3 regions of the Sinorhizobium sp. GQ132 genome follow, and region 1 is predicted to be linked to each of the others. Evidence: predicted binding sites of a transcription regulator. Region 1 holds the regulator's gene; each other region holds the start of a gene.

The links. The regulator LexA, encoded in region 1, represses DNA repair genes until DNA is damaged. The targets are predictions, from matches to a motif close to TGTTCNNNNTGTGTTCNG.
Region 2: the regulator LexA is predicted to act here: its motif matches at 4,927-4,944, upstream of AC6CIG_RS19670 (ATP-dependent helicase).
Region 3: the regulator LexA is predicted to act here: its motif matches at 6,030-6,047, upstream of AC6CIG_RS12920 (YifB family Mg chelatase-like AAA ATPase).

Annotation. Positions count from the first base shown of each region.
Region 1 covers NZ_JCAXDX010000013.1:4,941-15,543, forward strand. Annotated here, with positions in the region: gene tmk (dTMP kinase) at 1-215, opposite strand, end outside; gene AC6CIG_RS24800 (D-alanyl-D-alanine carboxypeptidase family protein) at 273-1,427, opposite strand; gene AC6CIG_RS24805 (septal ring lytic transglycosylase RlpA family protein) at 1,484-2,527, opposite strand; gene AC6CIG_RS24810 (hypothetical protein) at 2,978-3,190, shown strand; tRNA gene AC6CIG_RS24815 (tRNA-Ser) at 3,385-3,474, shown strand; tRNA gene AC6CIG_RS24820 (tRNA-Ala) at 3,743-3,818, shown strand; gene AC6CIG_RS24825 (hypothetical protein) at 4,012-4,176, shown strand; gene lexA (transcriptional repressor LexA) at 4,386-5,102, shown strand; tRNA gene AC6CIG_RS24835 (tRNA-Cys) at 5,321-5,394, shown strand; gene AC6CIG_RS24840 (hypothetical protein) at 5,486-5,713, shown strand; partial or broken gene AC6CIG_RS24845 (IS66 family transposase) at 5,809-6,030, shown strand; gene AC6CIG_RS24850 (hypothetical protein) at 6,093-6,782, shown strand; gene AC6CIG_RS24855 (immunity protein CdiI family protein) at 6,941-7,264, opposite strand; gene AC6CIG_RS24860 (hypothetical protein) at 7,324-7,824, opposite strand; partial or broken gene AC6CIG_RS24865 (transposase domain-containing protein) at 7,905-8,105, opposite strand; gene AC6CIG_RS24870 (hypothetical protein) at 8,036-8,476, opposite strand; gene AC6CIG_RS24875 (hypothetical protein) at 8,906-9,193, shown strand; gene AC6CIG_RS24880 (hypothetical protein) at 9,382-9,666, shown strand; gene AC6CIG_RS24885 (calcium-binding protein) at 9,805-10,603, opposite strand, start outside.
Region 2 covers NZ_JCAXDX010000007.1:275,478-286,080, reverse strand. Annotated here, with positions in the region: gene AC6CIG_RS19695 (SH3 domain-containing protein) at 239-1,039, shown strand; partial or broken gene AC6CIG_RS19690 (DUF6969 family protein) at 1,104-1,472, opposite strand; gene AC6CIG_RS19685 (GGDEF domain-containing protein) at 1,469-2,749, opposite strand; gene AC6CIG_RS19680 (aminoglycoside adenylyltransferase family protein) at 3,248-4,024, shown strand; gene AC6CIG_RS19675 (glutathione S-transferase family protein) at 4,187-4,837, shown strand; gene AC6CIG_RS19670 (ATP-dependent helicase) at 4,988-7,051, shown strand; gene AC6CIG_RS19665 (potassium channel family protein) at 7,353-7,793, shown strand; gene AC6CIG_RS19660 (response regulator) at 7,904-8,596, opposite strand; gene AC6CIG_RS19655 (DUF4118 domain-containing protein) at 8,593-10,603, opposite strand, start outside.
Region 3 covers NZ_JCAXDX010000004.1:260,406-271,008, forward strand. Annotated here, with positions in the region: gene dut (dUTP diphosphatase) at 1-173, shown strand, start outside; gene AC6CIG_RS12895 (Lrp/AsnC family transcriptional regulator) at 166-603, opposite strand; gene AC6CIG_RS12900 (DMT family transporter) at 739-1,653, shown strand; gene AC6CIG_RS12905 (LysE family translocator) at 1,650-2,282, opposite strand; gene AC6CIG_RS12910 (LysE family translocator) at 2,446-3,063, shown strand; gene cysK (cysteine synthase A) at 3,201-4,169, shown strand; gene AC6CIG_RS12920 (YifB family Mg chelatase-like AAA ATPase) at 4,361-5,893, opposite strand; gene gshB (glutathione synthase) at 6,077-7,024, opposite strand; gene AC6CIG_RS12930 (YraN family protein) at 7,215-7,583, opposite strand; gene rsmI (16S rRNA (cytidine(1402)-2'-O)-methyltransferase) at 7,573-8,535, opposite strand; gene dnaN (DNA polymerase III subunit beta) at 8,779-9,897, shown strand; gene pmtA (phospholipid N-methyltransferase PmtA) at 10,102-10,603, shown strand, end outside.

The DNA.
Region 1 (10,603 bases):
AAGGACTCCGCCGCGCCCGAAAGAAGGACGTGGCGAACGGCTTCGGCACCCGCGGAGCCTCCCGGCTCGCGCGTGGTGAGCACGCGGTAGCCGCGCGCGCTCAGCGCTTGCGCAAGAAGGCGCATCTGGGTCGACTTGCCGGCCCCCTCTCCCCCCTCGAATGTTATGAACAAACCCTTGGTCAGCGACACTTCAATTCCCGGATCGGCGTGCATTATCGTCTCTGTTTAGCCGATCGGTCCCGCGGAAGGAACCGTCGCAAAGCGCATTTGTCACAGCCAGAAGAACAGCAGTTCCTGCAGCGCGTCGAGCGCCCGGCTCGTGAGCGTTCCGGACTCGACCGCCCTCGCCGTCTTCACGGGAACTTCCCGCAGCAGCTTGTCCCCGTTCCAGAGCTTGACGACGCCGACCTGCTGACCGGCAGCGACGGGTGCGTTGAGCGGCCATTTGTAGACGATGCGTGCCGTCAGCCGTTCGGGATTTTTTACCGGCAGCAGAACGTCGACCGGGCCGCCCGCCACGAGCGCCACCCGGGAATCCGCACCGCCGTAGACGCTCGCCTCTCCGATGGTTTCACCATCTGCGAAAATGCGCCGTTTCTCGAAAGCGGTCATCGCCCAATCCAGGACCCTGCGGCTCTCGTCGATTCTCTCCTTTTCGCTCTCGAGGCCCCCCATCGCGAGAAAGACCCGGCGGTCGCCCCGTTGCATCGAGACGGCGAGCGAGAAGCCGAAACCCTCCGCAAAGCCGGTCGCCAATCCATCGACGCCGACATTCGCGGCGATCAGAGGGTTCTTGTTGCGCTGAAGGATCTTGTTCCACTCGAATTCCGGCTGCGAATAGAGCCGGTAGTAATTCGGGTGCGCCTCGTACAGGTGCCGCGTAAGGGCGACGAGTTCGCGCATCGTGATCTTGTTTTCCGGATGCGGCAGCCCCGTGGCATTCCTGAATGTGGCGACCGGCAGCCCCAGCTCGCGGGCCCGCTTGGTCATCAGTTCGGCAAAAGCAGCCTCGCTGCCAGCAATTCCCTCAGCCAGGACAATGCACGCATCGTTGGCGAGTTGCACCGTTGCGCCCTGGATGAGATCCGCAACGCGGATCCTGGATTTGATCGCGGCGAACATCGTTGCAGTGCCGGAGGGGGCCCCGCCTGTACGCCACGCATGTTCAGAAACCTCGAAACTCGTCTCGGACGTCAGGTCGCCCTTATCCAGGGCTTCGAAAACCACCTCCATCGCCATGAGTTTGGCGAGCGAGGCAGGCGGGACGGGTGCATCCTCGTCGCGTGAAAAGAGCACTGTGCCCGTCTCGGCATCGACGAGATATATCTGCTTCGCTTTGGTGTCGAAGGCGGGCGTCTGCGCGACCGCTTGCCCCGAAACGATGGCCGCGAGGAACCCTACGACCGCAAGCCACTTCATGCGCATGAGAAACTCCGGTTCTGCATGGGCATATCAGCGCGAAAAGCCCTCTTCAACCGGCGTCAGCGCGAGTCGGCGTTTCGGTACTGGCGCTTCGCATAGGCGAGAATGGAATCGGGGGTCAGCGGATTGCGATCGACCATGATCGCCTCGAAGGGCGACGGCTTGTCGCTGACGCGAACTTCGACATAGGCCGCAGCATAGGCTATGCTGCCATCCGGCAGCGGGATCAATTGCGGGCGCGACGTCGGCATGGGGCCGATCTGCGGCAGAACGACGAATTCGTCGAAGGCGCTTGGTGCCGCCGAGGCCTGCGCCGGCTTTGCGAGCGCGTTCACCGGCACGCCGGCATCGAGCGTCGATCTGTTCGGAACCGGAACGGCGCGGAGATTCGGAACCATGTCGCGCAGCGGCTCGTTGGAAGCCACCATAACGCCTGAGGCGATCTGCCCTTCCGGCATCACGCTCGGGCCACGGTCGCCTTTCCTGACGTACGAGGCCATGAGGTAGGGCATGTCATTGCCTTCGAGCGGCGCACGACCGACATATTGAACGCGAACATTGGCGCTGCCCTTGCGCTTGATGTCCAGCAGGTCGGCGGTCTTCGAAGAGACGTCGATGATCCGGCCGTATTCATAGGGGCCGCGATCATTGACACGGACGATGACGGACGTGCCGTTCTCCAGGTTGGTCACGCGCGCATAGCTCGGCAGCGGAAACGTCGGGTGAGCGGCCGAAAGGTGATGCTTGTCATAGACCTCGCCATTGGCCGTCAGCCGGCCATGGAAGGCAGACCCGTACCAGGAGGCCATCCCGCTCTTGTTGTAGCCGAAATCCTCCTTCGGCTGATACCACTTGCCTTTGACCTGATAGGGTTTGCCTACCTGGTAGCGGCCACCGCCCTTGGGAATGTTGTTTCCGGTAGCGACTCTGGGGCTGGCTTTGACGCCATAGACGGACTCGGCGAAGTATTCCTTGCTCCGCGACTTGGTCTTCTTGACGCTCGACGTCGTCGATCCGCAGGCCGCAAGCACCGCGCAAAGCAACGGAACCGCTGCGAGACGGAGCCCCCTCACAAGATATGCCGCACCGTTATTGGATGTCATCTGTCCCACAAGATCATTCGCAAAGCCGCACCCGAAATCCGCTCCTGCAGCGCTCACGCATCCGACCGAACGCGCAACGATCGTCGCAATCGTGCAGTAGTTCCCCCGCGAGAATTTCGCCGTCCCGAAACGGAACAGCCGAACAATCATGACAACAACAAGGCAAAATTGCGAACCGGAGGACGAACGGACGCTAAAAAACGCTCGCTATGGTTTACGAAACGTAAATGAGCCGCTGGACCATAGTCCGATAGAGCGCGCCAAAGGTCCGAAACCCGTTGCCGGGTTTCCCTGCCGACACATATCGCAATAAGTACCCACGCGGCTCGTCGGCCGCGGGGTGCGGCGGCCTCAGAGCTGGCCGAAGCTTCCCGTCGGTGCAACTCTGAGGCTCCGTCCCCGGTTGGCGTGCTGCCCGTGCTCCGGCCCAACGTCCGAGAGGATATCGCAATGGACGACAGATACGATTATGGGCCGCCGGAGCGACGGGCGGCAACCGGCCTCCCCTTAGGCATAATGCTCCTGTCGATGTTGGCGATTGCCGTTTATCTGCTTGCCGGAGCGGCGCTCCTGGACGGCAGAAGCCGGGACGTCGCGGCCTACGTCGCTCGGGCAGGCGACGAAAGTCCGCCTGCAGCGCCGGACAGCGGACGGCGCCCGTGACGATGGCCCACAACCGTGCCATGGGCGCATGCGGCGCGGCACGCCTCGAATGCAAGCAAATGCTCCGGAGCAAGTTGACGCTGTGATCAAAGCTGCTAAAAAGCCAGCCGTTGGTGAATGGGCAGCAAACCCGGTGGCGATCGCCGGTCCATCGAGAACTCGGAAACGAATTTCACGAAGCTCCGCAATCACCTGGAAGAGTGGCCGAGCGGTTTAAGGCACCGGTCTTGAAAACCGGCGTGCGTGAAAGCGTACCGTGGGTTCGAATCCCACCTCTTCCGCCATTTCAGAATTGATCCGGGCACGCCGGAATTCCCGACTTCTCGTCACTGATGGCCGTCTTCCCCACCCGCAAGGCTCATGGCTGCCCTGCCCTTCCGACGCTTTGCGTCACCTGCCGGAGCGGAAGAAGCTGCTTTGGGACTCCATCGCGAAGGGGCGATATTCGGGTGGATGAATTGCAGCGTGCCCTACCGGGCGGCAAGGGTGAAGCCGGCAGACGGAATGCACTGGCGCGCGGGGCCGAAAAATCTTATACAACGAGTGACCAGTGGGGTCGTAGCTCAGTTGGGAGAGCGCCGCAATCGCACTGCGGAGGTCGAGGGTTCGACTCCCTTCGACTCCACCATTCCCCTCTTGTCCAGCCCGGACACCTAGGTGACAGGTCTTACCTGAGGTAACTTCCACCGATGCCGGACGTCAGGCTGCCAGAGCTCGGTCGATGCCGCGGCTCGCCTGCGCTTGCCAAAAAAGCTGATTTGAGAGAAAGTTTTAGTCTGACCCGTTCGAGGTCTGGGCAACTCCCGCGAGTGGAGAAAAACATGCCTGTTAAATCTTTGGTGGCAGCCGTAATTTTTTCCCTCTTCGCCCTTTCGGGGTGCGCCAGCACAGGCTCGACCAACACGACCTATACCCAGTGGTACGGGCCCTATCCCGAGCCTGAATTCGACGTTCTTACGCCGGGCGGACTGCGGCTTGCCTATTAGCATGGCATAGGTGAGCGACTGGGCCGGCCGCTGTAAGTGAGCGTACGCCCCTGCCCCGACATTCCGAGCGATCGCCAACGACACGCCGGATCGGAAGCGGACAGGCATTCAGCAGCAAGCGGTATTCACGGAATTTTAGGCACTTGCGGAACACATATGGAACATATAGGTTCTGTTCTTGATTTGTTTCGCGATTCTGGAGTGACGCCATGCTGACCCGCAAGCAACAGGAATTGCTTCTGTTCATTCATGAACGAATGAAGGAATCCGGGGTTCCGCCGTCCTTCGACGAGATGAAAGATGCCCTCGACCTTGCCTCCAAATCGGGCATCCACCGTCTGATCACCGCACTCGAAGAGCGCGGGTTCATTCGCCGGCTACCGAATCGCGCTCGAGCCCTCGAAGTCATCAAGCTGCCGGAGGCCTATGCCGGTGTTTCGCAGGTCCGCCGCGGCTTTTCGCCGAGCGTGATCGAAGGCAGTCTGGGCAAGCCTGCGGCCCCGCCCCCTGCACCGAAACCGGCGCCCCTGGCCGAGATCGCGTCGGTCGCTGTCCCGGTCATGGGACGCATTGCCGCCGGCGTGCCGATTTCCGCAATCCAGAACAACATGCACGATATTTCCGTACCGGTCGAAATGATCGGCAGCGGCGAGCACTACGCTCTCGAGATCAAGGGTGATTCGATGATCGAGGCCGGCATCCTCGATGGCGATACGGTGATCATCCGGAACGGAAGCACTGCCACCCCCGGGGATATCGTCGTCGCCCTGATCGACGACGAGGAAGCAACTCTGAAGCGTTTCCGTCGCAAGGGCGCCTCTATTGCGCTCGAAGCCGCCAATCCGGCTTACGAGACACGGATATTCGGTCCGGATCGGGTCAAGATCCAAGGCAGGCTTGTCGGCCTCATCCGGCGGTACCACTAGGCTCCCGACGAGGTGTGCAGGCGTTTCTCACGGAAGTACGCAATTTCAACGCGTTAGAAGTGGGGGCATTGCGCCTTGGGGCGCTATGGCCACGCCTCCACAGAACCGAAGCCATATTATACAGAATAAAAAAGACCCTATTCCAAATGTACCCTCTTGCGGATTGCGGGCAATCATTCTAAATCCGCGCCACGATTTGAAAAATCGCAAATCGTAGAGGCCTCGTGGCGGAGTGGTGACGCAGAGGACTGCAAATCCTTGTACCCCGGTTCAATTCCGGGCGAGGCCTCCAAAATTTTCCACAATGATATCAAAGCGATAAGTGGCAGAGAGCTTCGTGTTGTGCGAATGCGGATGTCGCATCTCGTTGCAACTGGATTCCCTTGATTTTCAACGGCTTCCCGGCACACTCGGCAAATCCGTGCAACATCGTTCTACAAGACCGGCGGGTCATTTTTCTTTGCCTTGCGCTTGGTCGGATTTCGTTTGGAAACCGCCCGGCCGATGGCACGGCCGTGATCACGCCGGCGCAGCTCGGCTATCTGATCGAATGCATCGACTGGCGACTGGCGAATGCCGCAAAAAACCTGGCGTCGACGTCGGCGGGATGAGCAAACCGCTGGCACGGCGGGAGCGAATATGATTCCATGCCGTCATGATCGATGCGGCCGATCAGCTTGCCGACGACCTCACCAGTGCGCACGCGATGATCCTCGCAGAACGCGCGGCACGAGGTGAGGCGGAACCCGTTGCCGCTCGGGCCCAGGCGGTGAACTCGCACTCGGAGGCACTGATTGCCCGGCTCCGGCTCGAGATCGAGAAGCTGAAGCGCGACATCCATGGCAGCCGCTCGGAGCGCAAGGCCAGGCTTCTCGAACAGATGGAGTTGCAGCTCGAGGAGTTGGAGGCTAACGCCGGTCAAGACGAAGAGATCAAGCTGCCTGACCTGCGGCCCTGTGAGACGGTGATTGGAAGTTAAAGGGAAACACGGTGCGGACCCAAAAAGAGATTAAAGCTGACCTGCTTGCGGCGCTAAACTCCGTCGGCGATGAAAGACTGGCGCTCTTGGGCTTCGAACGACGAGAGGGTTCGTTTACCTACATGCGAATCCTGGAGGAAGCCGAGCAGGACATCGTTTTCGCAGCGGATTGCTTCCCCACGTATCAGCCGGACGAAGAAATGCACCTTCACCCGGCCATGCGGCTTGGCATGAGATCTGTAACCAAGGCGACGCTAGAACTGGTGGCGGGCAACAAATCTCTTTTGGCGGATGCGCCAGAAATCATCGTGAGCCAGCCAATTGAGTTCACTGCACCAAAGGAGCAACACGTTAGATGGTTTGCAAGCGGCAGCGATCAAATGAAGGCGCGTATTCGTGAGATTGTTGCCTTTATTGAACGATGGCCAGCCCCACTTCTTGATGAGATCCGAACTCCACATGACTTGATCAAGATTTACGAACGGGGCGATGAGCGAATGCTCAAGCAACGGCATTGGTACCTGTTTTTGGCCGCAGCGCAGATGGTCTCCCATGGGAACCGCGCCGACGCACTCTCCGTCTTGGAAAATAATCTTCGCGCCCCAGGCTTGAGGAAACGCTACGCCGTCGCCTTCGAGACCTTATCCAAAGGCCATCCACTCAGATCTGCTGTCGGCATTTCGGACCCTGAGGCAAGCTAGTCATTCGCAAATCATGCCGAAAATTCTTGAAGGTCTCTAGCTGCGGCCTTCACCGGATGCTTACCGTAAACATTGCGATCCGCGCCATGCATGTAATTCTCGACGAGTTCCGCATCTGACGAATTGCCGCAGAGGGAGTGCCGACATCCCAATTGAATTCAATAGACGGGGCAATGTTCGCTGATGACTTCATAGCCGGGCCCAAGTTCCCGTCTGATCTCCTCAACAAGCTGGTAAACTGCTTCGGCAAATCTGAGATCTTCTGCTTTTGACCATGGGCTAGATCCCGGAGGATTGTTCCAATCCAGTGCTGTATCATGCCACACTGCCATGCCGTGCAATCGCTCTCGGATTTCATTCGGCAAAGACAGCTTGTCCTCAATAGGCCCTACGTCAAAGCGTTGATGAGCAGCGTCATTGGCGCACCAAAGAACTCCACCACCCCATTCAAAGAACAATTTAATTTTCGGAACTTCGTTCACAGGGAGAACCTCGTAGCGTTTGCTGTATGCATCCGGCGAGGGCCACGCGTAACAGCGGGTTATTCGTCGCCAGCGAAAAAGTGTATCTCCATGAGCCGGGGCTCATAATCGCCCTGGAAAAAGTATAATTCGGACTTCGTCTCGAGAACGATTTTGCTGACTATCTCGCTGCCATCGGCTTGACTGAATTCCTCGTAGAAAATCCGCAACGAGGCTAACAGTGCTTTAGCAGATGATAACGAGATGCCCGGTTGGAAGCCGCCGAGGTCGACCTCAATCCCCTCGACTAGACGTATAGCAGACCTTTTCGGTTGCGGCTCACTATGATGTGCATTCCACAGTTCGAGCCACACCCTCTCAACTTCGACACAATTGCTACGTGTTCGCAAAGAAAACTCAAAATCGGCATATCCCAACTGGCACGTGAATTCGTCTTCGATACCGAAATCCCAGCGGTCTGGAACTCCTAAGAACTTCCCCAATTTTTCCAACTTGGATCCAGGAACGAGAGGGTAATCGCTCGTTCCGACGAGCATGGAAGTGATTGCTATGACCCTCATTGCATTGCCTTCTTCTCGAAAGTGCGGCGGTGGGGAAAATTCACGAATGAGATCAGGGGGCGCAGGTTAGGCACTGATCTTTAGAGACTTCGTTGGTGCCAATTCCACGGGAGCAGGTCCTCGAGCCTGATGATCCGGGCGTCGGCGATACGAGCCAGAGTGTTGGCAAGCCAGGCCTGCGGATCGATGTCGGTGAGCTTGGCGCTCATGATCAGTGTGGCCTTGAACGCCGCGCGATCGGCACCGCGATCTGAGCCGGCAAAGAACCACTTCCTCCTGCCTGACCTATGCTGTATCTCCAAGTGGCAAGCATGGTGAAGTAATTGATGATACACAAGAAGGCCAAAAGTATCCACGCGCCAATTGGCGTAAGGTCTGCATCGACAGATGTGTAGGACACGTAAATCGTCCAAAGCGCGTCTGCAAATTCAGCGATGACGTGCAAAGTAAGTGCAACTGCGACGCCCCTGCGAAGGCCCTGTGAGAAACATACTGGTCCGAAAGCATAGAGCACGATTACACTAGTTGCTAAGACAGAGAAGATATCGTTCACGACTCTCCACATTGTGAGCTCACCAAAGCCGCCCATCAAAAGCCCTAGCTCGGCAAGACCAAAGAGCACGTTAAGGCACGCGAACAGTTTCCACGCCAAAGCTGGTTTTCCTCTGTGCTCGAAATGCATGAATCAAGGCCTAAGCGACGGCTTCGCAAATTGCAATCACGATTGAGACAACTGTAACGATAGCTCGCCTGAAGAGGCGAGCTATGCGGTAAATCGCCCTCGACCTTGGGGAATGGAAGGCGGCCGCGTGCCCGCGATCGGTGCAAGGTCTGTGAATTTCATTGTGGTCAATCCTTGCTGCGTGCTACCCGCGAGGCGTCCAGGAGGCGGATTAATGCAAGGGCTACCTGCCGAGCGCGCGACGGCGATCTCGGTAGCGCCCAAAACGGGTCAGACGGGGGAACAAATGAAGCTAGCAATGTTCAACGAGCGCTACGGCTTCACGACGCATCATTTCTCGACTTCGGATTTGAGACTGGGAAAATCACCTTCCGGACAGAGCTATGCCACGACCTCGGCATGCCCGGACCGCTCCCGCCGCCTGGGACCGACGACTACGCGACCGGCATTGTCGAAATTTCCGGTGTCCACATCCTTGATGGAGATCCACAAGCGTTTGCAAAGAGCGTCGACGGCGAAATACTGTCTCTGCTACCCATTGCCTCGTCGTCTCCGTTCTTGGATCGTGCTCAGCTCAATGCATTCTTGAAATTGGGCGCGAGCGACGCTCCTGACACCTTTGCTTGCATTGACTTTGAACTTACGGAAATCGTCATCACTTTTCAGGACAGATCGGCCCTGAATTGAAGGCCCCGTACACCTTCACGACATAAATTGCCGGCTTGCCGACCTCATGGCCGGCATAGAGCTGGATGCCGGTGCGCGCGGTGCGGACGTAAGCTCGCGTGCCCGCGATCGGCGCAAGGTCTGTGAATTTTCATTATCGTCAATCCTTGCTGCGTGCTACCTGCGATTGCGTACAGGAGGCGGAATCAATGCAAAAAGTGGTGGACCTCAATGAGCCTGAAATCTGGCGCGGCGCAATCTTCCGCGGGAAGGGCTCTCGTCCCTACGAAGAGCTCGTAGACTTTATGTCAGTGGAAACCGCCGAGGCAGCACGCCCTCTCGGGATGATGGTGGCAACGGGTTACAGCGCGGGACATACGTTCCTTCATCTGCCGCTGGAGGCACTCGTCTCACGAGACAAGGCCCATTTCTACCGCTTGGCTGAAGGCACACTGGATGCAGTGGGTCTACCCCGAGTGCCCGGTCGAGGATGACTGCGACACGCCAACCATTTCTGCAATAATTTCAACATTGGATGCAAGCCTGCAAATCCTTGTACCCCGGTTCAATTCCGGGCGAGGCCTCCAAAAAACCACCCCATTCAGCTTTGTTACCGACAAATCTTACCTGCGTCAGACGAAGGCGAACTCCGCGCCCGCAAAGACGAAGTTGGCAGCGCTGAGGTCGGCGGCGTGGATGCCGATCAGAGTGACCTGATCGACGGTACCATTCAACTGCAGGACAGCGTTCCCGTCAGCATCGTTGCCGATGTTGGGCAAAAAATCAGCGAAGTCGTCGTAGCCATAGCCAGCGATTTGGATGACGTCCTTGTCCAATTCGAAGTCGAAGATCTCATCCCGACCACTGTTTCGTGAAAACAGGAACTGATCGGCACCGGTCTCGACCGCGAAGGCTGCGGTCAGTCGACCATCGCCCCAGAGCTGATCGTTACCGGTGCCGCCGATCAAGAGGTCGTTCCCACCCGCGGTGTCCACGCCGACCTCTGCATCGCCATACAGGACATCATTGCCTTTGCCTCCGTCGAGCAGGTCGTCGCCGCCACTGCCGCCACGTGAGAAAAGAATGTCTCCAACGAGAAAGTCATTGCCCGAACCGCCATAGAGGTGGTCGTTGCCGCCGATCCCGGATTCCACGACGCCCTGGTCGAGGCCATCGCCGTAGAGCTTGTCATGGCCCTCTCCGCCCTGGAGTCGATCGTTCCCGCCAACGAAAAAATCGCCCAGGGAGAAAGCGTCGCCCGAGAGACTATCGTCTCCGGCGCCGCCGTCGAGCCAGTCGTCTCCACCACGTCCTCTGAGGCAATTGTAGCCATCGCCATAGAGTGTATCGTTGCCTTTGCCGCCCGAGAGACGATCATTCCCTCCGGCGACGATAGCGGAATCAATCGCATCGATCTGGAAGGCATCGCCA
Region 2 (10,603 bases), on a different contig from region 1:
GGTGCTGAAGAGACTGGAAGCGTCCGCCGTTGTGCCCAACGACTTCCTGCCTGGGGCCCATGGCCTAAGTGTTCAAGCTGCGTTCATGCAAAAGGCGCTATAAAGCATTGAAAGACAAGAGGATGGTGGCCGCCTGACGCAAGCTGTCAGGCGCTCCGACTATACCCGGGACCGGAAATGCCCGAACAGCAAGTTCCGGATGTGGTGGTAGGACGCATGCCTCCAGGGAGTTGAAAACATGAAATCCACGCTTTTGAAAATTGCCGCGACCGGTATGCTTTTGCTTGCTCCGTCGATCGCTCAGGCGGCAGAAGGCCTCGCAACGGCGAACGTCAATATGCGCGCCGGCCCAAGCACAGCATATCCGGCGATTACCGTGATACCGGCTGGCGAATCCATCGAAATCTACGGCTGTCTTGCCGACGTGCCATGGTGCGACGTGGAATTCTACGACGGCCGTGGATGGGTGCACGGGCGATATATCCAGGCACTTTATCAACAGCGCCGGGTTTATGTGGGTCCTCAATATTATCGCCGCCTCGGTATTCCTGTCGTCGTCTTCAGCTTCGGCAGCTATTGGGATCGTCACTACCGCGACCGTGACTTTTATCGCGACCGCGATCGCTGGCGCCGCGGGCCGGACTTCTATCGCGGCCCGGATCGCCGTGTGGAACCCGACCGCCCGCCCAGCCGCAGACCTGATTTCGAGCCGAGGCCGGCTCAGCGTCCGGAATTTGAGCGGAGGCCCGATTCTGGTCGCAGCTCTGAAAGACGCCGGGACTTCGACGATCACCCAGATCGCCTTCCGGATGTCGAGCGCGTGCCCAACCGCAGGCCCGATGTGGATCGGCGGGGGGACTCTGACCGTGAACTGCGCAACGACCGCGATCGCAACCGGAACTTCGAACGTGGGGGCGATGATGGCAATCGCGTCATCCGCCGCGGCGACGACAACCGCAACCGGAGCGGTGGTGACGATGACCGCCGCAGGCCGCAGCGACGTGTCTGCCAACCGGGCGATCCGGGTTGCCCGAACTAACGTGGCCCGGGGCGGCAGAAATGCCGCCACCGCACATCGGCCGCAAGGGTCGGCTACACCTACAATCTGAGTGCTCGAGTTCTGAAGTGACCTCCAGCGCCCGGTCCTGGCGCGCTTCGACGCCTTCAGGCTGGCGGTGTGTGAGCAAGGCGCGGTCGCGCTCACGGATCAGTTCGGCTATTTGCGGCTCGTAGGCGGCGAAAATTGCCGTCAGCCAACGGTTCACGAGATAAGACGGCCGCGGCATCTGTACGTCGAAGCGCGGCAAAAGAGCGATCGTGCCTTCCGCGCCGAGCCAGTCATCGCCGACCACCCACTGGTTCACCGTGAAAAGCCGCAGAAGGCGCCCGTGAGCGTCGACCCCGACCGCCGCGCAGCGGAGGAAGCGCGAGCTTGGGTGCCGCCGCGGCGCAGGGCGCTCCCGCGGCGCTATACGGTCGGCAGGTCAGGCTGATAGAGGACCACCCGGTTACGGCCCGCTTGTTTCGCCAGGTAGAGTGCAGCGTCGGCCTGGTTCTGAAGCTTCTCCGGCGCGATGATCTCTTCACCTGGCGCCTGCGCCGCCACGCCAATGCTGAGAGTGACGTAAGGCGATACGCGGGATGCCGGGTTAGGAAGGGAGGCAGCTTCGACGCTCGCCCTGATTCGTTCAGCCGTAGCCAGCGCCGCTTCTTCATCTGCGCCCGGAAGCACGACGAGAAACTCCTCACCGCCATAGCGGGCAACATGATCGCGGTTTCGCCTGACGCTGCTCTGAATGATCCCGGCAACTTTGACGAGGCAGCGATCGCCCTCGGCGTGACCGAGACGATCATTCAGGTTCTTGAAATCGTCGATATCGCACATCAGCATGGCGGTGCCCGGCGGACGCTCCGCGCCTGCGCTCCAGAGACGACTGAGGGTTTCCATCATCCAGCGCCTGTTGGCGATCCCGGTCAGGGGATCGGTCTTTGCGAGCCGCTCCAGCCGGGCATTGGCGTCGGCCAGCTCCGCTACCCGCCGCATGTCGCGAAGTTCGAGAAGGAAGGTCTTCTGGGCCAGGATCGTTATCGTGCGTCGGGCAACGACTGTCGCAATAATACCGCTCGCAAAAAACAGCGTCGCAGCCACGGCGCTGCCCCTCTCCAGCATCGGATTGTGCAACTGAAAGATCAGGTAGAGGCCGAGCGCGAAAGAGGCGACCGCCACCGTCCAGGCCAAAGGAACTGCAAAAATGATGATGGCGGTGATGGCGACGAACAGCATGATGTTGAGGTGCCGCTCATGGAATTCCCCACCCGCGCTCACGCCCACCAGCGCGACCGAAAGGAGGATGAGGAACAGGCCTGCAAGCAGGGACATCCTTTGCAGCCGGACGCCGCGCGGTTTTCGCCAGACATAGGCGGTGGCCAGCGCCGCGGGCGGCACAATGCAGGCCGGCGGAAGCATCGAGAGCACGACCGCCTTCGGAAGCAGGATCGCGTTGAGACCCAGCGTCAGCACGTCCAGCAAGGTCACCCATATCATCCACGCGCGAATGATCTTGGCCGTACGCGACCACGAACGCTCCTGGAACAGGCGACCGAGCTCACCTCTTAGACGAATGTCACGCGTGCGGCCCGTGAGAAGGCGCTCGACTTCGGCCATGACAGCCGGATTGCGCGGCTGATACCGCATCTCCGGAGAGGCGCTCACGCGACCGGCACCAACTGCGCTTTCCTGAAGCTCCATCCTTGCCCATCTAGGGGACCACCTCCTGCCGGCAAGATCACTCGTGCATGAACTTCCGAGTTGCAGCGGGGCCGCGGGCTCCTGTGCTGCAAGGTCGTGAATACCACCCAGGCGCGCTCAGGCATTTCCCGCCGTCGTCTCGAAATCGATTAGCTTCTGAGTGTTCTGGCGCAGAAGGGCCGTGTCATCCCGCTGATCGGCCCGCGCTCGCTTTCCGAGCTCAACCACAGCCTCGACGCTTTCTCAATTGCGCTTTCCCCAGGTGACGTCCGGTGGCTGCGAGATGGCGACCCGGGCCAGTCGAGGGCTGCCTGAAGGTCTGCTCGCACTGAAAGCTGCCTTGTATGGGTTCAAGAGCTTGATACGCTCGTTGCCATATTCTAGCGCGTTTCACTGTTTCATTGGACCAGTGAAACGCTCTAACACTCTGGTACTACGCACTTCCGCACGGGAAACCGTTACGCACTTTCTCCTGGTAGTACTCACGTAAATCGAGCCATGCGAACGGACAGACAGCAGATTGACGAGGCACTGGCAGCGACAGAAACCATCCGCAGCATCCTTCGAGACGCGCTCCTTGCGGTTTATCTGCATGGATCGGCAGTTTCGGGTGGCTTGCGACCGCAGAGTGACGTCGACCTCCTCGCGATCGTCGACTGCCCCATGGCTGACGAACAGCGTCGCGATCTTCTGGCGGCTTTGCTGCGAATGTCCGGCCGCCATCCCCGTCCGGTCGGGGAGCCCCGCTGCATCGAACTGATGGTGTTTCTGCGGGCAGATATCGCCGCACCGGATTTTCCTGCTCGGGCTGAATTCATCTATGGCGAATGGCTGCGGGACACCTTTGAATGCGGAGGTCTCCCCCTACCTATGTCCGACCCGGAAAACACGCTTGTGCTGGCCCAGGCGCGACAAGAGGCCGTTCCACTGTTCGGCCCCGAGGCAGAGGAGCTTCTGCCCTCGCTTCCGCCGGAACAAATTCGCCGCGCAATGCGCGATGCACTCCCCTCACTGGGCGACAGTCTACAGGGGGACGAGCGGAACGTGTTACTAACCCTTGCGCGCATGTGGCGCACATCGGCCACCGGTGACTTCATCACCAAGGATGCTGCAGCCACATGGGCAGCGAGCCAGATGCCGGACGAGGAAGCTGACACGTTGATCTACGCGCGTGAGGCCTATCTGGGCAAGGTCAAGGACGACTGGCAAGATCGGCAGACTGCTTCCGAGCGGACGGCAGCATTTCTGCGCCAGCGGGTCTCGGAACTCCTATGACGTTTTGGGTCGGAATCTGCCAGGAAGCCTCTTCCGCTTAGCAGCGGCAGGAACGCACCACCGTGCTGTAACTGAATCGGCCGCGAGGATTATCTCGCGCATGGGGTGTCGGAATCGCGTTCAGCCGGTCGTTTTGAAGACGGACAAGCGATGGAGAGCAGCATGACTATTACCATTACCGCCTTTGAGCGGTCGCCCGATGGCGGCCAGGGTATGGCGCGTGACATGCGCGTTCGCTGGGCGCTCGAAGAAGTGGGCCAGCCTTACGACGTTCGCCTTCTTTCGTTCAAGGCGATGAAGGAACCCGCGCATCTCGCGCTTCATCCATTCGGGCAGATTCCGACCTATGAAGAAGGCGGTCTCGCTTTGTTCGAGTCGGGGGCGATCGTGTTCCATATCGCTGAGCGCCATGCGGGCCTGCTGCCGGACGATGCGAATGCCCGGGCGCGCGCGATCACATGGATGTTTGCCGCGCTCAACACGGTGGAGCCGCCGATCGTCGATCGCGAGGTCGCCGAGTATCTGGAAGGCGACGAGACCTGGTACGAGCGGCGTCTGCCCTTCATCGACGAACGCATCCGCAGGCGGCTGGGCGAACTTTCCGGCCGACTGGGCAATGCGGACTGGATCGACGGAGCGTTCAGCGCCGCTGACCTCCTGATGGTGACGGTGCTGCGGAGATTGGAAGGATCGAGTATACTGGAGGAATATCCGAACCTCTGCGCCTATGTGGCCCGCGGCAAAGCGCGGCCCGCATACAAGCGCGCTTTCGACGCTCAGCTGGCGGTTTTCACCGCCGCACCGACCGGCTGACAAAGGTCCGCGCCGGCCGATTGATTACAAGCGGCAATGTCCGAGCGAATCCGGGACGTCCCACTTTCCAACGGCCGATCGGGCTTGTATGTTCCCCCTCCGTTCTTAAGGCCGCGGCCGGATATCAAAGAGCTCATCGAGGGGAAGTAAATGGCGACGGCGGCGTATCTGGAGAAACTGAACGAGAGACAGCGCTGCGCCGTCGAATATGGTATCGGAGCAGGAGAAGGCGCCCAGGCGGGCCCGCTTTTGATCATCGCGGGAGCGGGCTCCGGGAAGACCAACACCCTGGCTCACCGCGTTGCTCACCTGATCGTCAACGGGGCAGATCCGCGCCGCATTCTGCTGATGACCTTCTCGCGAAGGGCCGCGGCCGAGATGTCGCGCCGCGTCGGGCGCATCTGCGCGCAGGTGCTCGGTCCCAGTTCCGCAACGACGACCGACGCTCTTTCATGGGCGGGCACCTTTCACGGTATCGGGGCACGGCTGCTGAGAATCTATGCCGAACAGATCGGGCTGAATGCGGAGTTCACCATTCACGACCGCGAAGACAGCGCCGACCTGATCAACCTCATGCGGCACGAACTCGGCTTTTCGAAGATGGAAAGCCGGTTTCCGGCCAAGGGCACCTGCCTGGCGATCTATTCGCGGGCAGTGAACGCGGAAATGCCGCTGAATGAAGTGCTCCGCACCTGGTACCCGTGGGTGTCCGGCTGGGAACAGCAGTTGAAGGAGCTGTTTGCCGGCTATGTCGAGGCCAAGCAGGCGCAGAACGTCCTCGACTACGACGACCTGCTTCTCTATTGGGCGCAGATGGTCAGCGATCCCTCCCTGGCCGATGATATCGGCAACCGTTTCGACCATGTCCTCGTCGACGAATATCAGGATACCAACAGACTCCAGTCTTCAGTGCTGCTGGCCCTGAAGCCCGGCGGGCGCGGGCTGACGGTCGTCGGCGACGACGCGCAGTCGATCTACTCGTTCCGGGCGGCAACGGTCCGCAACATTCTGGATTTTCCGAAGCAGTTCTCGCCGCCGGCTGAGATCGTCACCCTCGACCGCAACTACCGTTCGACCCAGCCGATCCTCGCGGCCGCCAACGGGGTCATCGATCTGGCGCGGGAACGCTTCACCAAGAACCTCTGGACGGATCGCGAGTCGGCTGAACGTCCGAAGCTGCTGACGGTGAGGGACGAGGCCGATCAGGCGAACTGCATCGTCGAGCAGGTGCTTGCCAATCGCGAATCCGGAATGCTCCTCAAACAGCAGGCCGTCCTCTTCCGCACCTCGAGCCACAGCGGCCCCCTCGAGGTGGAACTGACCCGCCGCAACATCCCCTTCGTAAAGTTCGGAGGTCTGAAGTTCCTCGACAGCGCTCACGTTAAGGACATGCTGGCCGTGCTGCGCTTTGCACAGAACCCGCGTGACCGCGTCGCAGGCTTCCGGCTCCTGCAGATGCTGCCGGGCGTCGGCCCGCAGACCGCAGGCAAGATCCTGGACACGATCGCAACCGGCCCCGAGCCGTTGATGGCGCTTGGTGAAGTCCCCGCTCCGCCGAGGAGCGGTTCGGACTGGCTGTCCCTGGTCGAGCTGCTGCAGGCCCTGCGCAAACCCGCATGGCCGATGGAAATCGAGATTGCGCGGATATGGTACGAACCGCATCTCGAACGAATACACGAGGATGCCGAAACGCGCCGGGCCGACCTCGTGCAACTCGAGCAGATCGCCGCCGGCTATCAGAGCCGCGAGCGCTTTCTCACCGAGCTGACGCTCGATCCGCCGGACGCGACGAGCGACCAGGCCGGCGTACCGCTGCTCGACGAGGACTATCTGATCCTGTCGACCATCCATTCGGCCAAGGGGCAGGAATGGCGCTCCGTCTTCATGCTCAACGTCGTCGACGGTTGCATTCCGTCAGATCTGGCCACAGGCACCAGCCATGAGCTGGAGGAGGAGCGGCGGCTTCTCTATGTCGGCATGACACGCGCCAAGGACAGTTTGACGCTGATGGTGCCGCAACGCTTCTTCACCGGCGGTCAGCACGCGCAGGGTGACCGCCATGTCTACGCGAGCCGCACACGCTTTATCCCCGCGACATTGCTTCAGTTCTTCGAGAGCGCAACCTGGCCCGTCGCCAGCCCCAATGCCTCCGAGCGCAGCGCAAAGCAGATCCGCATCGATGTCGCGGCCCGGATGCGCACCATGTGGCAGTAGAGTTCAGCAATGCGTTATGGTCATCGCACTGGCTGTCCTCTGGCGGCGCTTTGCAGGGGTTCCTATTAGAGAAAATAAGGAAATGCTCGACGGACCGCGCCGAATTCCCGAGATGCATTGTCCTGTACTCCCGCTATTGCCCACCGTCGGTCTCGGCAACGGCACATTGGGACGGGTCCGACAGACCGAAACTCCCAATCCGGACGATGTCCTGCTATGGTGGTTGTACCAGCGTCGCCGAGTCGAGTTGGTGCGTTTGAGGCGCCGATCATCTGCGGCGAGCACAGGGCGAGGTTGATAGGTGCCAGGGATTGTGTTGGTCTGTCTGCTTTCCGCCGCACTCATCATCGTGACAAGCGCCACTCATTTTGAAATCATGACCGGCGTAGCGATCCTGCGTCGACGCAAGGTCCTTTCAAAACGAGCTGAAATGGTCGTTTTTCTCGGGTCGGCCTTTATGGCTCACCTCTTCGGCGTCGGACTTTACGCTCTGGCCTTTGCCTGGATGCATTATCATCCCGAGTTCGGTTCACTCGAAGGACTGGCAGGCTCAGACGCCACAGACTTCTTCTATTTCTCGCTGACCTGCTACAGTACAATGGGCTTCGGCGATGTCTACGCGACAGGCGACATGCGAATTCTCGCCGGTCTGGAAGGTTTGAACGGGCTCGTTCTGATTGCCTGGTCGGCGTCGTTTACTTTCATTGCTGTGGAACGCATCTGGCGCGACGACCGGAAGTAACAGCCGAGGCCCAACCCCGGACGTCAACTAGATCAGGAAGTGCGACTTCAGGCTGCAGAGAATTCACGGTGCTGCCGGGAATTGGTGATGTGGTCAGTTGCACAAGCGCCTCAATCCTCGTCGCCGACGAAGCGATAACCGACGCCGGGTTCGGTGCGGACGATCTTTGGATTGCCGGGGTCGCGTTCGATCTTGCCACGCAGCTGACCGATGAAGACTCTGAGATAATGCAGGTCCTCTCCGTGGGCGGCGCCCCAGACGGAGGTAAGCAGCGTCCTGTGGGTGACCACGCGGCCAGCGTGATGTGCGAGCATCACGAGGAGGTCGTATTCCTTCGGCGTCAGTCGGAGCGCCGCGCCGCCACGCGTCACGACGCGTTTGACCATGTCGATCGAAAGACCGTCCGCCGAAAGCTGCGCCTGGCCCCCTGCCATCTGGATGCGATGGCGCAGCGCCGCGCGGATCCGCGCCGTCAGCTCGCCGATTCCGAAGGGCTTCTCTATGTAGTCGTCGGCGCCGAGATCGAGGGCAGCGATCTTCTCGCTTTCACGGTCACGCGCCGAAAGGATGATGATAGGGACTTTCGACCAGGCGCGCATACTGGCCACGACGTCCTTGCCGTCCATGTCGGGAAGGCCGAGATCCAGGATCACGACGTCCGGCGCCACCGTGGCAGCCGCCTTCAGCGCCTGCGCGCCGTTTACCGCCTCTATCACCTCGTAGCCGGCGGCTGCGAGCGCGGGGCGCAGGAAGCGCTGGATCTGGGGCTCGTCGTCCACGACGAGGATACGCTCGGCCGTCATCCGCGCTCCTTCTCCACTGTTTCAGCCGCCGGGAACCGCATGGAAATGCGCGTACCGCGGCGCTTCATCGCCGGGCTCTCCGCCTTTATCCACCCACCCATCGCCTCGACGAAGCCCTTGCTGATGGAGAGGCCGAGACCGGTGCCAAGCGAACGGCCGTCCGGTTTTCCCTTGCGGAAGAATTTGTCGAAGACATGGCCGAGGTCGGCCGGGGCGATGCCTTTACCGAGGTCGGTTACCGAGAGCACGATTTCATCTTCTTCCCGCCGCCCATAGACGCTGACCGGCTCGTCACCGCCAAACCTGTTGGCGTTGTCGAGCAGGTTGAAGATCACTTGACCAAGCAATACGCTATCGCCGCGGATCAACGGCAAGTCCGGAGCAATGCTGGTTTCGAAGACGCGGCCGGGGAAGTACTTCCGCGCACGCTCCACAGCCGAATGGACGACATCGGCGACATCGACCCAATCGCGCTTGGCGTTTACCGTTCCGGCTTCGATGCGGGTCATGTCGAGCAGGTTGGAAACGAAGCGCGTGAGCCTGCCGCTCTCCTCCTCGATCGACTTGAGGAGATCGTCCCGGCTCTCCTCCGGCATCCGCTCGCCGAGTTGCCGCAGACTTGTCACAGCTCCGGTGATCGTGGCGAGCGGCGTTCTGAGGTCGTGGGATATGGACGAAAGCAGGGCAGCGAGGAACTTCTCGCCCTCGAGTTGCGCAGCCTGGTCGAGTATCTCGCGCGAGAGACGCGCTCTGTCGACGGCGATCGCGGTCTGGTCGAGGATCGCGGCAAGCGCTCGCTCCTCGTTTATTTCCAGCGGTGTGTCTTCCTGCAGGAAACCGAAGACGCCGACGACTCCATGCGGACTCATGAGCGGCCTGAACTGGAAGGGGCTGTTCGGCAGCGTCCCGGTACTGTTGCCGGCAGCCTCCTTCTTCTCGAAAGCCCAGCGCGCCGCCATCGTGTCGGTAAGGCCGAGCTCCGTATCCGGCGGCCAGGCCGCCATCAAGCGGACATCTCCGTCCTCCGGCAACAGGAGCGCCGCGTTGCGCCGAAGGGTCGCCTGGATTTGCGTGACGGCCGCCCACAGCACATCCTCGGCATTGGCCGTACCGGACAGCTTGCGCGAAAAATCGTAAAGCGCCTGAGTGGCGGCGGCCCGCCGCCTCGCTGTCTTCGCCTGTTCGCCAACGCGGGAGGCGAGCCCCCCGGCAAGCATCGCCGCCGCGAGGAACACGAAGAGGGCAAAGACTTCGTGCGGTTCGGCAACCGTAAAAGTGCCGACCGGTTCGATGAAGCAGAAATTGTAGGCGAGAACCGAAATGAGCGCGGCCGCGATCGCAGCGACATAGCCCGCGTAAGTCGCCGAGACGAGCACAGCCAGAAGAAAGAGAAGCGAGATATTCTGCAGGACGACGAATTGCTCGATCAGCAGGCCGAGTACGGTCGCGGCTGCAGCCGTAGCAGCGGCGATGGCGACCCCCCGGCCCCATCCTTCCGGAAGCATACTTCCGCGTCTCGTCCTCGGGCTTGCCGCGGGTTCATTCCCGTCCGTTACGAGGTGAATGGCGATACCGGCCGCCCGAGCGGCAAGCGCATCCGGCAAGGAGCGGCGGAAGAGGCGCAGCGGGAAACGATGGCGGCGCGCGCCGATGACGATTTGCGTCGCATGTTCCCGCCTTGCGAGCTTCAGAATTTCTTCCACGAAGTCGTTGCCGACGATACGGCGCGTCTCGGCGCCCAGTTGCTCGGCAAGCCGGAAGGTCTCGTCGAGCTGTCGCATCGCCCCGCTGCTCTCTGCCTCACCGTCCGCACGCTCGACGGAAACGACGAGCCAGTCGGCATTCAGGCCCGAAGCGAGCCGGCTTGCCGTCCTCACCACCTTTTCGGATAAAGGGTCGGGACCGATGCAGACAAGAAGCCGTTCGGCGGCCCCCCAGGGACCCTCGATCGCGTTCTGCCTGAGATAGTCGACCATCTGGTCGTCGACCCGGTCGGCCGTCCGGCGA
Region 3 (10,603 bases), on a different contig from region 1:
AGGTGAAGGTGCTGCTCGTCAATCTCGGTGCGGAGGACTTCGCGGTCGAGCGCGGCATGCGTATCGCCCAGATCGTGATCGCCCCGGTGACCCAGCTGGCGATCCGCGAGGCAGATGGCGCGACGACGACAGCGCGCGGGGCCGGCGGCTTCGGCTCGACCGGAACTAAATAAGCGGCGGCAGGCGCCGCTTGACCGGCGAGGATTTGACGATCGACGTGTTCGTCTGCGCCTTTTCCGCGATGCGATCGAGGATCGTGTCGAGTTCCGCCATGTCGCGCACCAGCATCTTGGCGATGAAGCAGTCGTCCCCCGTGACCTTGTCGCATTCGATGAATTCGGGCGCTTCCTGGATCAGCCTTTCGACGATATGCAGCATGCCCGGCATCGGCCGGATGCGGACGATCGCCTGCAGCGGATAGCCGAGACGCGCCGGATTGACCGAGATGGTGAAACCATCGAGCACGCCGCGCTCCTCGAGCTTGCGCAGCCGCTCCGCCGCGCTCGGCGAGGAAAGGCCGGCCTCCTGCGCCAGCTCCTTCAACGACACCCGGGCATTGGCGGCCAGAATTTCGAGAATGCGGCGGTCGAGCTCGTCCAGCATGCAACTTCCTCGTAAGTCAATTTAGCCTTATCGCCTTAATCTGTTAGGTATCCTCCCATAATTTCCTCTCAAAATCCATATCCCTGCGCCACCAGGCTCATTATTCTTGCAGCATAATGGATGGAGCAAAAGGCCATGGATAAGGACATACGGCGCGGAAGCGCGGAAATGACGGCGGCGATGCTGATTTCGGGAACGATCGGCTGGTTCGTTCTGATGTCGGGCCAGCCGGTCGCGGGCGTCGTCTTCTGGCGTTGCGTGTTCGGGGCTGCGACGCTCGCCGCGCTTGCGGCGGTCTTCGGCCTCATCGACCTGAGACATTTGCGGATGAAGGTCATCATTCTTTCCGCTCTGGGCGGCGTCGCGATCGTCGTGAACTGGCTCCTGCTCTTCGCCGCCTATCCCCGCGCCTCGATCTCCATCGCGACCATGGTCTACAACACGCAGCCCTTCATGCTGCTCGGCCTCGGTGCGCTCTTTATCGGAGAGAAGATCACCGCCAGCAAACTCCTCTGGCTCTCGCTCTCCTTCGCGGGCATGATCGCGATCGTCCTCGCCAAGCCCGCGGGCACTTATGAGCCCAGCGACTATCTCACCGGGATAGCACTGTCGCTCGGCGCCGCCTTCTTCTACGCCATCGCGGCGCTCGTTACCAAGCTCCTCAAGGGCACGCCGCCGCATCTGATCGCGCTGGTGCAGGTCATCACCGGAGCGGCCATGCTCGCCCCCTTCGCCCTCGTCGCGCCGCTGCCGCAGGGAACGCTCCAGTGGACGCTGCTCCTGACCGTCGGCGTGGTTCATACCGGCATCATGTATATTCTGCTTTACGGCGCCATACAGAAGCTGCCGACCCACATGACCGGCGCCCTTTCCTTCATCTATCCGGTGGCCGCGATCCTGGTTGACCGCATCGCGTTCGGACACGCTCTGCAGCCGGTGCAGATCGCGGGCTCGGTCGCGATCCTCATCGCTGCCGCGGGCACCAATCTCGGCTGGACCCTTTGGCCATCGTCATCGTCCGCCAAGCGTCCGGCGGAGGAAAGCCTCTAACGCCGGGCCTCCGAGGCCATGCTGATGGCAAGACCCGCCAGCGCCGTGCTCATGAGCCAACGCTGCACCAGCACGAAGGACGGCCGACCGGAGAGGAAGGCGGCCACCGCTCCGGCGGTCATCGCGATCAGCGCATTGACGCTGACGCTGATCGCGATCTGCACGCTGCCGAAGATCAGCGACTGCGCAAGCACGTTGCCGGCCTCGGGGCGGATGAATTGCGGCAGCAGCGACACGTAAAGGATGGCTACCTTCGGATTGAGCAGGCTGGTGAAGAGGCCCATCGCGAAGAGCTTGCGCGGGCGATCCTTCGGGAGGTCCCGCACTTGAAAAATCGAGCGGCCGCCGGGACGAACGGCCTGCCAGGCAAGGTAAAGCAGGTAAAGCGCACCTGCGAAACGAAGGGCGTCATAGGCAAAGGGAACCGCCAGAAGCAGGGCGGTAATGCCGAGCGCGGCAGACACCATGTAACAGACGAAGCCGAGCGCTATGCCCCCGAGCGAGATCAGTCCCGCCCCCGGTCCCTGGCAGATCGAGCGGGAGATCAGATAGATCATGTTCGGCCCCGGCGTCAGCACCATGCCGAATGCGATCAGGGCGAAGCCCAGGAGGTTCTGAATTTCGGGCATGGTGCGCCGGTCTCCCATGTTTTTCCGGAAAGTGTACGGCTCTACCGCCAAGGGCAACGCCGTTCTTGTCACCCGATCAATTTTCGCGCGTAGATGCGGGGGACACCCGGATTTTCCTTTGCGGCAGATTGCGGTACACCCGCCCCTATCAGGAGGAACGATCGTGACACTTGCGGCTCTTCTCGCCTATAGCGGCGCTCTCTTCATCGCCGGCATCATTCCCGGCCCGGGCGTGACGGCGCTCGTTGCCCGAGCCCTGGGATCGGGCTTTCGGGAAACCTTCTTCATGGGCCTCGGCCTCATCGTCGGCGACATGGTCTATCTGACGGCGGTGGTTCTCGGGCTCGCCTTCATCGCCCAGACATTCACGACCGCGTTTCTGGTCGTGAAGATCGCCGGAGCGCTCTATCTCGGCTATATCGCCTGGAAGCTCTGGACGGCCGGGCTCCTGTCGCAGAACATCGAGGCGCGGAAGTCGACGAGTGCGGCGCTCTCCTTCATCTCGGGCCTGACGGTCACGCTCGGCAATCCCAAGACGATGCTTTTCTACGTGGCGCTCGTTCCGACGCTGATCGACCTCGCCTCGATAGGGATCCGCGACTACGGCCTGCTGCTCGTCGCGACTTTCCTCGTGCTTCTTGCCGTGCTGCTGCCCTATATGCTGCTTGCGGCCCGCGCCCGCTCGCTCCTGAAAGAGCCGCAGGCGCTGAAGGTCCTGAACCGGGCCGCGGCGGGCATTCTCGCCGGAACGGCCGCCTACATTGCGACCCGCGCGACCTGAAAAAAGATTCCCCCGCCGGCCGCTTCTCAACGGTTTTTTCCTTCAGCATCATCGATCCAGGGCTTTCCCGCTCTGGAAGCAAGCGCGCATAGCTCCTATTGTCGCAGCGACGATTTAAAAAACGAAGGGAGAAACCTATGCCTGAAGCGCGCAAGCCCGGCCGCGGCCGCGTCTTTTCTTCGATCACCGAGACGATCGGCGACACTCCCATCGTGCGGCTGGACAAGCTCGCCAAGGAAAAGGGCGTGAAGGCGAACCTGCTCGCCAAGCTCGAATTCTTCAACCCGATCGGCTCCGTCAAGGACCGCATCGGCGTCGCGATGATCGAATCGCTCGAGGCGCAAGGGAAGATCACGCCCGGCCGCACGACGCTGGTAGAGCCGACTTCGGGCAATACGGGCATAGCACTCGCCTTCGTCGCGGCCGCCAAGGGCTACAGGCTGATCCTCACCATGCCCGAGACGATGTCGGTCGAGCGCCGCAAGATGCTGACGCTTCTCGGCGCCGAACTGGTGCTGACGGAAGGCGCCAAGGGCATGAAGGGCGCAATCGCCAAGGCCCAGGAACTCACCGAGACGCTGCCCGACGCGATCATTCCGCAGCAGTTCGAAAACCCGGCCAATCCGGAAATCCACCGCAAGACCACCGCCGAGGAGATCTGGAACGACACGGAAGGCGCAGTCGACATCCTCGTGTCCGGCATCGGCACCGGCGGCACCATCACCGGTGCCGGCCAGGTGCTTAAAGCCCGCAAGCCGTCGGTCAAGGTGATCGCCGTCGAGCCCGAAGAATCCCCTATCCTTTCCGGCGGCGCCCCGGGTCCGCACAAGATCCAGGGTATCGGCGCGGGTTTCGCACCGGCGATCCTTGACACGAGCGTCTATGACGAAGTCGTCACGGTAAATGCCGGCGAGGCCATAGAGGCGGCGCGGCTCGTCGCAAGACTCGAAGGCGTGCCGGTCGGCATCTCCGCCGGTGCCGCGCTCCAGGCGGCGATAGAGGTGGGACAGCGCGGGGAAAATGCCGGCAAGAATATCGTCGTGATCATACCGTCCTTTGCCGAACGATATCTTTCGACGGTGCTGTTCGAGGGATTGGGAGCGTAGCGCCGGAGGTGCCGGCGAGCGCCCCTGATCGGCCTGCCGGCCACCTTCTCCCCGCAGGCGGGGCGAAGGGACTCGCGGCAAACCCGCAGCTCCCTTCTTCTCCGTCGAAATGAAATCAAATCGAATTTTCGGCCCTTTGCCCGGCCTCTCCCGTCTGCAGGGTGACCGCTTTTTCCATCGACGCCGGCCCCCTACGCGGCGACGGGTAGTCTCTCTCCCGCCACCCTGTAGGAGATCGCTTCGGCGAGATGGATGCGGCCGACCGTCGGCGCCTCGTCGAGGTCGGCGAGGGTGCGGGCGACCTTCAGCACCCGGTGATAGCCGCGCGCCGAGAATTTCATCTTCTCCGCCGCGTCGCGCAGAAGCTGCAGGCCGGCGGCGTCGGGTTCGGCGATCTTTTCGATCATCGTCGTCGATGAGCGGGCGTTGCTCGTCAGCTCGGGATGACCGAGGCCGGCGAAGCGGTCTCTCTGCAGCTCGCGGGCGCGGGCGACGCGGCGGGCGACGGCGGCGCTCGGCTCGGATGTGCCGGGGCGGATCAAGTCGGCGGCGCTGACGGCCGGGACGTCGACGCGGATATCGATGCGATCCATCAGCGGCCCGGAGATCCGCGCCTGATAATCGGCCATGCAGCGCGGCCCGCGGGCGCAGCTCCGGCCCGGCTCGCCGGCCATGCCGCAGCGGCAGGGGTTCATGGCGGCAATGAGCTGGATCGCCGCCGGATAGGTGACGCGATGATTGGCCCGCGCGATGATGCAGGTGGCGGTTTCGAGCGGCTGGCGCAGAGCGTCGAGCGTCTGTGGTGCAAATTCCGGAAGCTCGTCGAGAAAGAGCACGCCGTTATGGGCGAGCGACGCCTCTCCCGGCTTCGCGCGGAAGCCGCCGCCGATCAGCGCCGCCATGGTGGCGGAATGGTGCGGCGCGCGGAAGGGCCGGCGGTCCGAGAGCTTGCCGCCCGGCAATTGCCCGGCGATCGAATGGATCATCGAGACTTCGAGCAGTTCGGCGGGCGAAAGCGGCGGCAGGATGGAGGGGAGCCGCGCCGCAAGCATCGACTTGCCCGACCCGGGCGGACCGACCATCAGCAGATTGTGATTGCCCGCCGCCGCGACCTCCAGCGCCCGCTTGGCGCTTTCCTGGCCCTTGATGTCGGCAAGATCGGGAAGGCCCTCGGCGGCCGCCCGGACCGCCGGCTCGGGGCGGGAGAGCACCTGCGTGCCGCGGAAATGATTGGCGATGGCGATCAGGCTGCGCGGGGCGAGAATATCGATTTCCGATCCGGCCCAGGCCGCCTCGGGCCCGCTTTCCGCCGGGCAGATCAGTCCCTTGCCGAGCGCATTCGCGCCGATCGCCGCCGGCAGCGCGCCGGCGACGGCTGCGATGGTGCCGTCGAGATTGAGTTCGCCGATGACGACATAGCCGGACAGCGCGTCCGCAGGCACAGCGCCGAGCGCCGCCATCAGGCCGAGCGCGATGGCGAGATCGAAATGGCTTCCTTCTTTCGGTAGGTCCGCCGGCGCCAGATTGACGGTCACCCGCTTGGCGGGAAGCGCCAGTCCCGATGCATGAAGCGCCGCCTGGACGCGCTCGCGGCTTTCGGCCACCGCCTTGTCCGGCAGTCCGACGATCTGCATACCGACCTTGCCGGGTGCAACCATCACCTGGACGTCGACCGGAACGCCCTCGATACCCTGAAACGCAACCGTGCTGACGCGCGCGACCATACTGCCCCCTGATTTCGAGCGGAGCGCGGAGGCTCATCGTCCGTCCGCAATCCCGCTCCAGCACGGCGGCCCACACACGCCGTCACAACCAAAATCGGTTGTAACCGCAAATCTTGCACGGAATACGCTTGAAAACAAGAACAATAATAGAACATCAAGAGCGAGAGTGGCGGCCCGTAAAGATCAGGCGCGCTTCTTCTCGATCGCGTCCCAGAGCAGGCTTGCGACATCGGCACCGCCGAACTTCTTCACCTCGCGGATGCCGGTCGGCGAAGTGACGTTGATCTCGGTCAGGTAATCGCCGATCACGTCGATGCCGACGAAGAGGAAGCCGCGTTCCTTCAGCGCCGGGCCGATGCGGTCGCAGATCTCCCGCTCGCGCGCCGTCAGGTCGGTTGCCTCCGCGCGCCCACCCACATGCATGTTGGAGCGCGAATCGTGCTCGGCCGGAACGCGATTGATCGCTCCGACCGGTTCGCCGTCGACGAGCAGGATGCGCTTGTCGCCCTTGCGCACCGCCGGCAGATATTCCTGGGCGATATAGGGCTCGCGGAACATCTGCGCGAACATTTCGAGGAGCGACGAGAAATTGCGGTCGTCACGCGCGGAGTGGAACACGCCGGCGCCGCCATTGCCGTAGAGTGGTTTCAGGATGATGTCGCCCATCTCCTGGCGGAAGCGGGCGATCTCGTCCGGGTCGCGAGTGATCAGGGTCTTGGGCATCAGATCCGGAAACTCGGTCACGAAGATCTTCTCAGGCGAGTTCCTGACCCAGGCCGGATCGTTGACGACCAGCGTCTTCGGGTGCAGCCGTTCGAGCAGATGCGTCGAAGTGATATAGGCCATGTCGAATGGCGGATCCTGGCGAAGCAGGATGACGTCCATGGTCGAAAGATCGATCCGCTCCTCTTCGCCGAGGGTGAAGTGGTCGCCCTTGACGTCGCGCAACCGCATCTGCTGCGCGGTCGCATAGACCCTGCCGTCCCGGAGCGACAGCTTTTCGGGCGTGTAGTGGAACAGGCGGTAGCCTCGGGCCTGCGCCTCCAAGCTCATCGCGAAGGTCGAATCGCCCGCAATGGTGATGCCCGAAACATGGTCCATCTGGACCCCGACATTGACGATTCCTGCCATTTTCCCGTTCCCGATTGGATCCACGATGCGCATAGTTCCTTCGACCGGCGCCGGTCAGAAATCGAATTATACGGCAATTCGACGCGATGCTCCGCCCCTCGATTCGCGACGAGGCGGCACCGCCGAAAAGCCCGCAAGATGTAGAATGCGTACCGTGGTTAGGCAAGAAGGCTCCTGCCGCTCCCGCCTATCAAAAGGCGTCCGGCAGGTGTCGCGGCCAACGCCACGGCGCTACGGCGACAATGTCGTATCGCACCGACAGGCGGTGGAAATCGCCCTGACGCGACAGCCAGAGATCGCTTGCCGCCCGGATGCGCCGTTGCGCCGTGTCGGTCACGGCGAAGACCGCATCGTCCAGGCTCATCCGGGCCTTTACTTCGACGCAGGCGACCACGTCGCCGCGCCGGGCGATGATGTCGATCTCGCCGAGCCTGGTGCGATAGCGCATGGCAACGATGCGATAGCCCTTGAGCATCAGGCAGAGTGCGGCGCGGTATTCGGCGATGTGGCCCCGCTTCAGCGCCTTCAGCTTGCGGGTGTCCGGTCGCTCAGCCTTCATCGCTATCCTTGAGATGAAGGAGCCGGTCGTAAAGCTCCTTGCGCGCCAGCCCCGTGCGGCGCGCCGCCTCGGTCGCGGCCTTGCCCATCGGCAGGTCGCGGGCGAGTTCCTTGAGCAAGGCGTCGACGTCGGCCGCCTCCGGCTGGGGCTTTGCCTCCGGCGGACCGATCACGAGGACGATCTCGCCTTTCACATTGGCGCTTTCGTCGTAACTCGCCGCGAGTTCGCCGAGCGTTCCGCGGCGGAACTCCTCGAAGGTCTTGGTCAGTTCGCGGCAGACGGCCGCCCTCCTGTCTGCGCCGAGGACCTGCGCGGCAGCAGTGACGGTCGCGGCAATGCGATGCGGGGACTCGAAGAAGATGAGAGTGGCGGGAACGGACGCGAGTTCGGCGAGCCGGTCGCGCTTCGCCTTGTCCTTCACCGGCAGAAAGCCTGCGAAGAGGAAGGCATCGCTCGGCAGGCCGGAGCCGACGAGGGCGGCAAGCGGCGCCGAGGGGCCAGGTATGGGAACGACCCGGTATCCCGCCTCGACCGCCTGCTGCGCCAGGCGGTAGCCCGGATCGGAGACGAGCGGCGTACCGGCATCGGAGACGAGCGCCACCGATTTCCCATCGCCGAGTGCCGCAAGCAGCCGCGGCCCCGCCTCGGCGGCATTGTGCTCGTGATAGGCGGTGGGCCGATTGACGATACCGTAGCGGTCCAGCAGCACCCGCGTCACCCGCGTGTCCTCGCAGGCGAGCACATCGGCCCCCGCAAGCGTCTCGAGGGCTCTCAGCGTGATGTCGCCGAGATTGCCGATCGGCGTTGCCACGAGATAAAGGCACGGCTCCAGCGGGCGCGCAGGAATGTTGATATCGTGCAGGCGAAAAGCGCGCCGCCGGTCCTTTTCGGATGCATCCGTGGATTGCTGCTTTTGCAACGCCGCCTTCCCAATCACTCCCGGCCCGATCATTCCGATCGACCATTCCGGCCAAGCCGGGCTCGCGCCCTTTATGAGTGAGCGGGGAGCCCGGGGCAAGGGCGGGCCGCGCATGCAGTCTCGCATTTGGGGAAGAGGCCTCAAAACCCCTTGCTTTTGCGGCTCTCTTTCTGCCATTTTGCCGGTCCACATCCTTCCGGCCGAGCGGCCGGGCACGCAGTTGACGCCGCGGCGGTCCCCTCGCCCGCGCGGCAATGGTTGAAAGCGGTAGCATCCATGCGTATTACTCTCGAGCGGTCCAACCTTTTGAAATCGCTGAACCATGTCCACCGCGTGGTCGAACGGCGAAACACCATCCCGATCCTTTCGAACGTGCTCCTGCGCTCTGACGGCGCCAGCCTCGAAATGAAGGCGACCGACCTCGACCTGGAGATCACCGAGGCGACGCCTGCGCAGGTGGAACAGGCCGGCGCCACCACCGTTCCGGCGCATCTGCTCTACGACATCGTCCGCAAGCTGCCGGACGGCTCGGAGGTGCTGCTGGTCACCAATGCGGAAGGCACGGCGATGACGGTCGCCTCCGGCCGCTCCAAGTTTTCGCTGCAGTGCTTGCCGCAGTCGGATTTTCCGGATCTGACCGCCGGCACGTTCTCGCACTCCTTCCGCCTGAAGGCGCCCGATCTGAAGATGCTGATCGACCGCACCCAGTTCGCCATCTCGACGGAAGAGACACGCTACTATTTGAACGGCATCTTCGTGCACACGGTCGAGAACAACGGCGACCTGAAGCTGCGCGCCGTCGCGACCGACGGCCACCGGCTCGCCCGTGCGGATGTCGAAGCGCCTTCGGGCTCCGAGGGCATGCCCGGCATCATCATTCCGCGCAAGACCGTCAGCGAGCTGCAGAAACTGCTCGACAATCCGGACGTGGTGGTGACGGTCGAAGTCTCGGACGCGAAGATCCGCCTGACGATCGGCTCCATCGTCATGACGTCGAAGCTGATCGACGGAACCTTCCCCGACTATCAGCGCGTGATCCCCGCCAGCAACGACAAGGAACTGCGCGTCGATTGCCAGTCCTTCTCGCAGGCCGTCGACCGTGTCTCCACGATCTCTTCCGAACGCGGCCGCGCCGTGAAGCTTGCGCTTGCCGACGGCCAGATGACGCTGACCGTGAACAATCCGGATTCCGGCAGCGCCACCGAAGAACTGCCGGTCGGCTACGAAAGCGATCCGCTCGAGATCGGGTTCAACGCCAAATATCTGCTCGACATCACCGGGCAACTGACCGGCAGCGAGGCGGTCTTCCTGCTGGCCGATCCCGGTTCGCCGACGCTCGTGCGCGATCTTGCCGCGGAGGATGCGCTCTACGTGCTGATGCCGATGCGCGTGTAACAACATGCCGCAGACTGCGATAAGGGCCCGCCGTTCGGCGGGCTTTTTCATATGTACCCGTCGCGCATCGTTCATGATCTGTCGTTTCTAGACGCAGTCGGACTTGTTTTTGCCGCAGATGGAAGCACATTATGAATAAGCGCTCACGCAGCCGCACGAATCACGATAAGAGCGCAACTGCAAATCATACTGCGAGGGGATTCGATGAGCTTGCGCTTGAGGGTGAAGGAAAAATTCGGTCGGAAATTCGACGAAGAGATCCGCTTCTTCAAGGGCTGGATGAGCAATACTCGCGCGGTCGGCGCGATCCTCCCGACATCCGCCATCACCGCACGCCGCATGGCCAGCGTAGTCGAACCGGAATCCGGTCTGCCGGTCCTCGAGCTTGGCCCCGGCACCGGGGTGATCACCAAGGCGATCCTCGAGCGCGGCATAGAGCCTGAAAAGCTGGTTTCCATCGAATACTCCACCGAGTTCTACAATCAACTCAAGGCGCATTTCGACGGCGTGCATTTCATCAACGGCGACGCCTTCGACCTTTCCCGGACGCTTGGGGCCTTCAAGGATCAGCAGTTCGACAGCGTCATTTCCGCCGTGCCGCTGTTGAATTTCCCGATGCATCGCCGCGTCGAACTCATCGAAGACCTGCTCTCGCGCATTCCCTTCGGCCGCCCGGTCGTTCAGATCTCCTACGGTCCGATGTCGC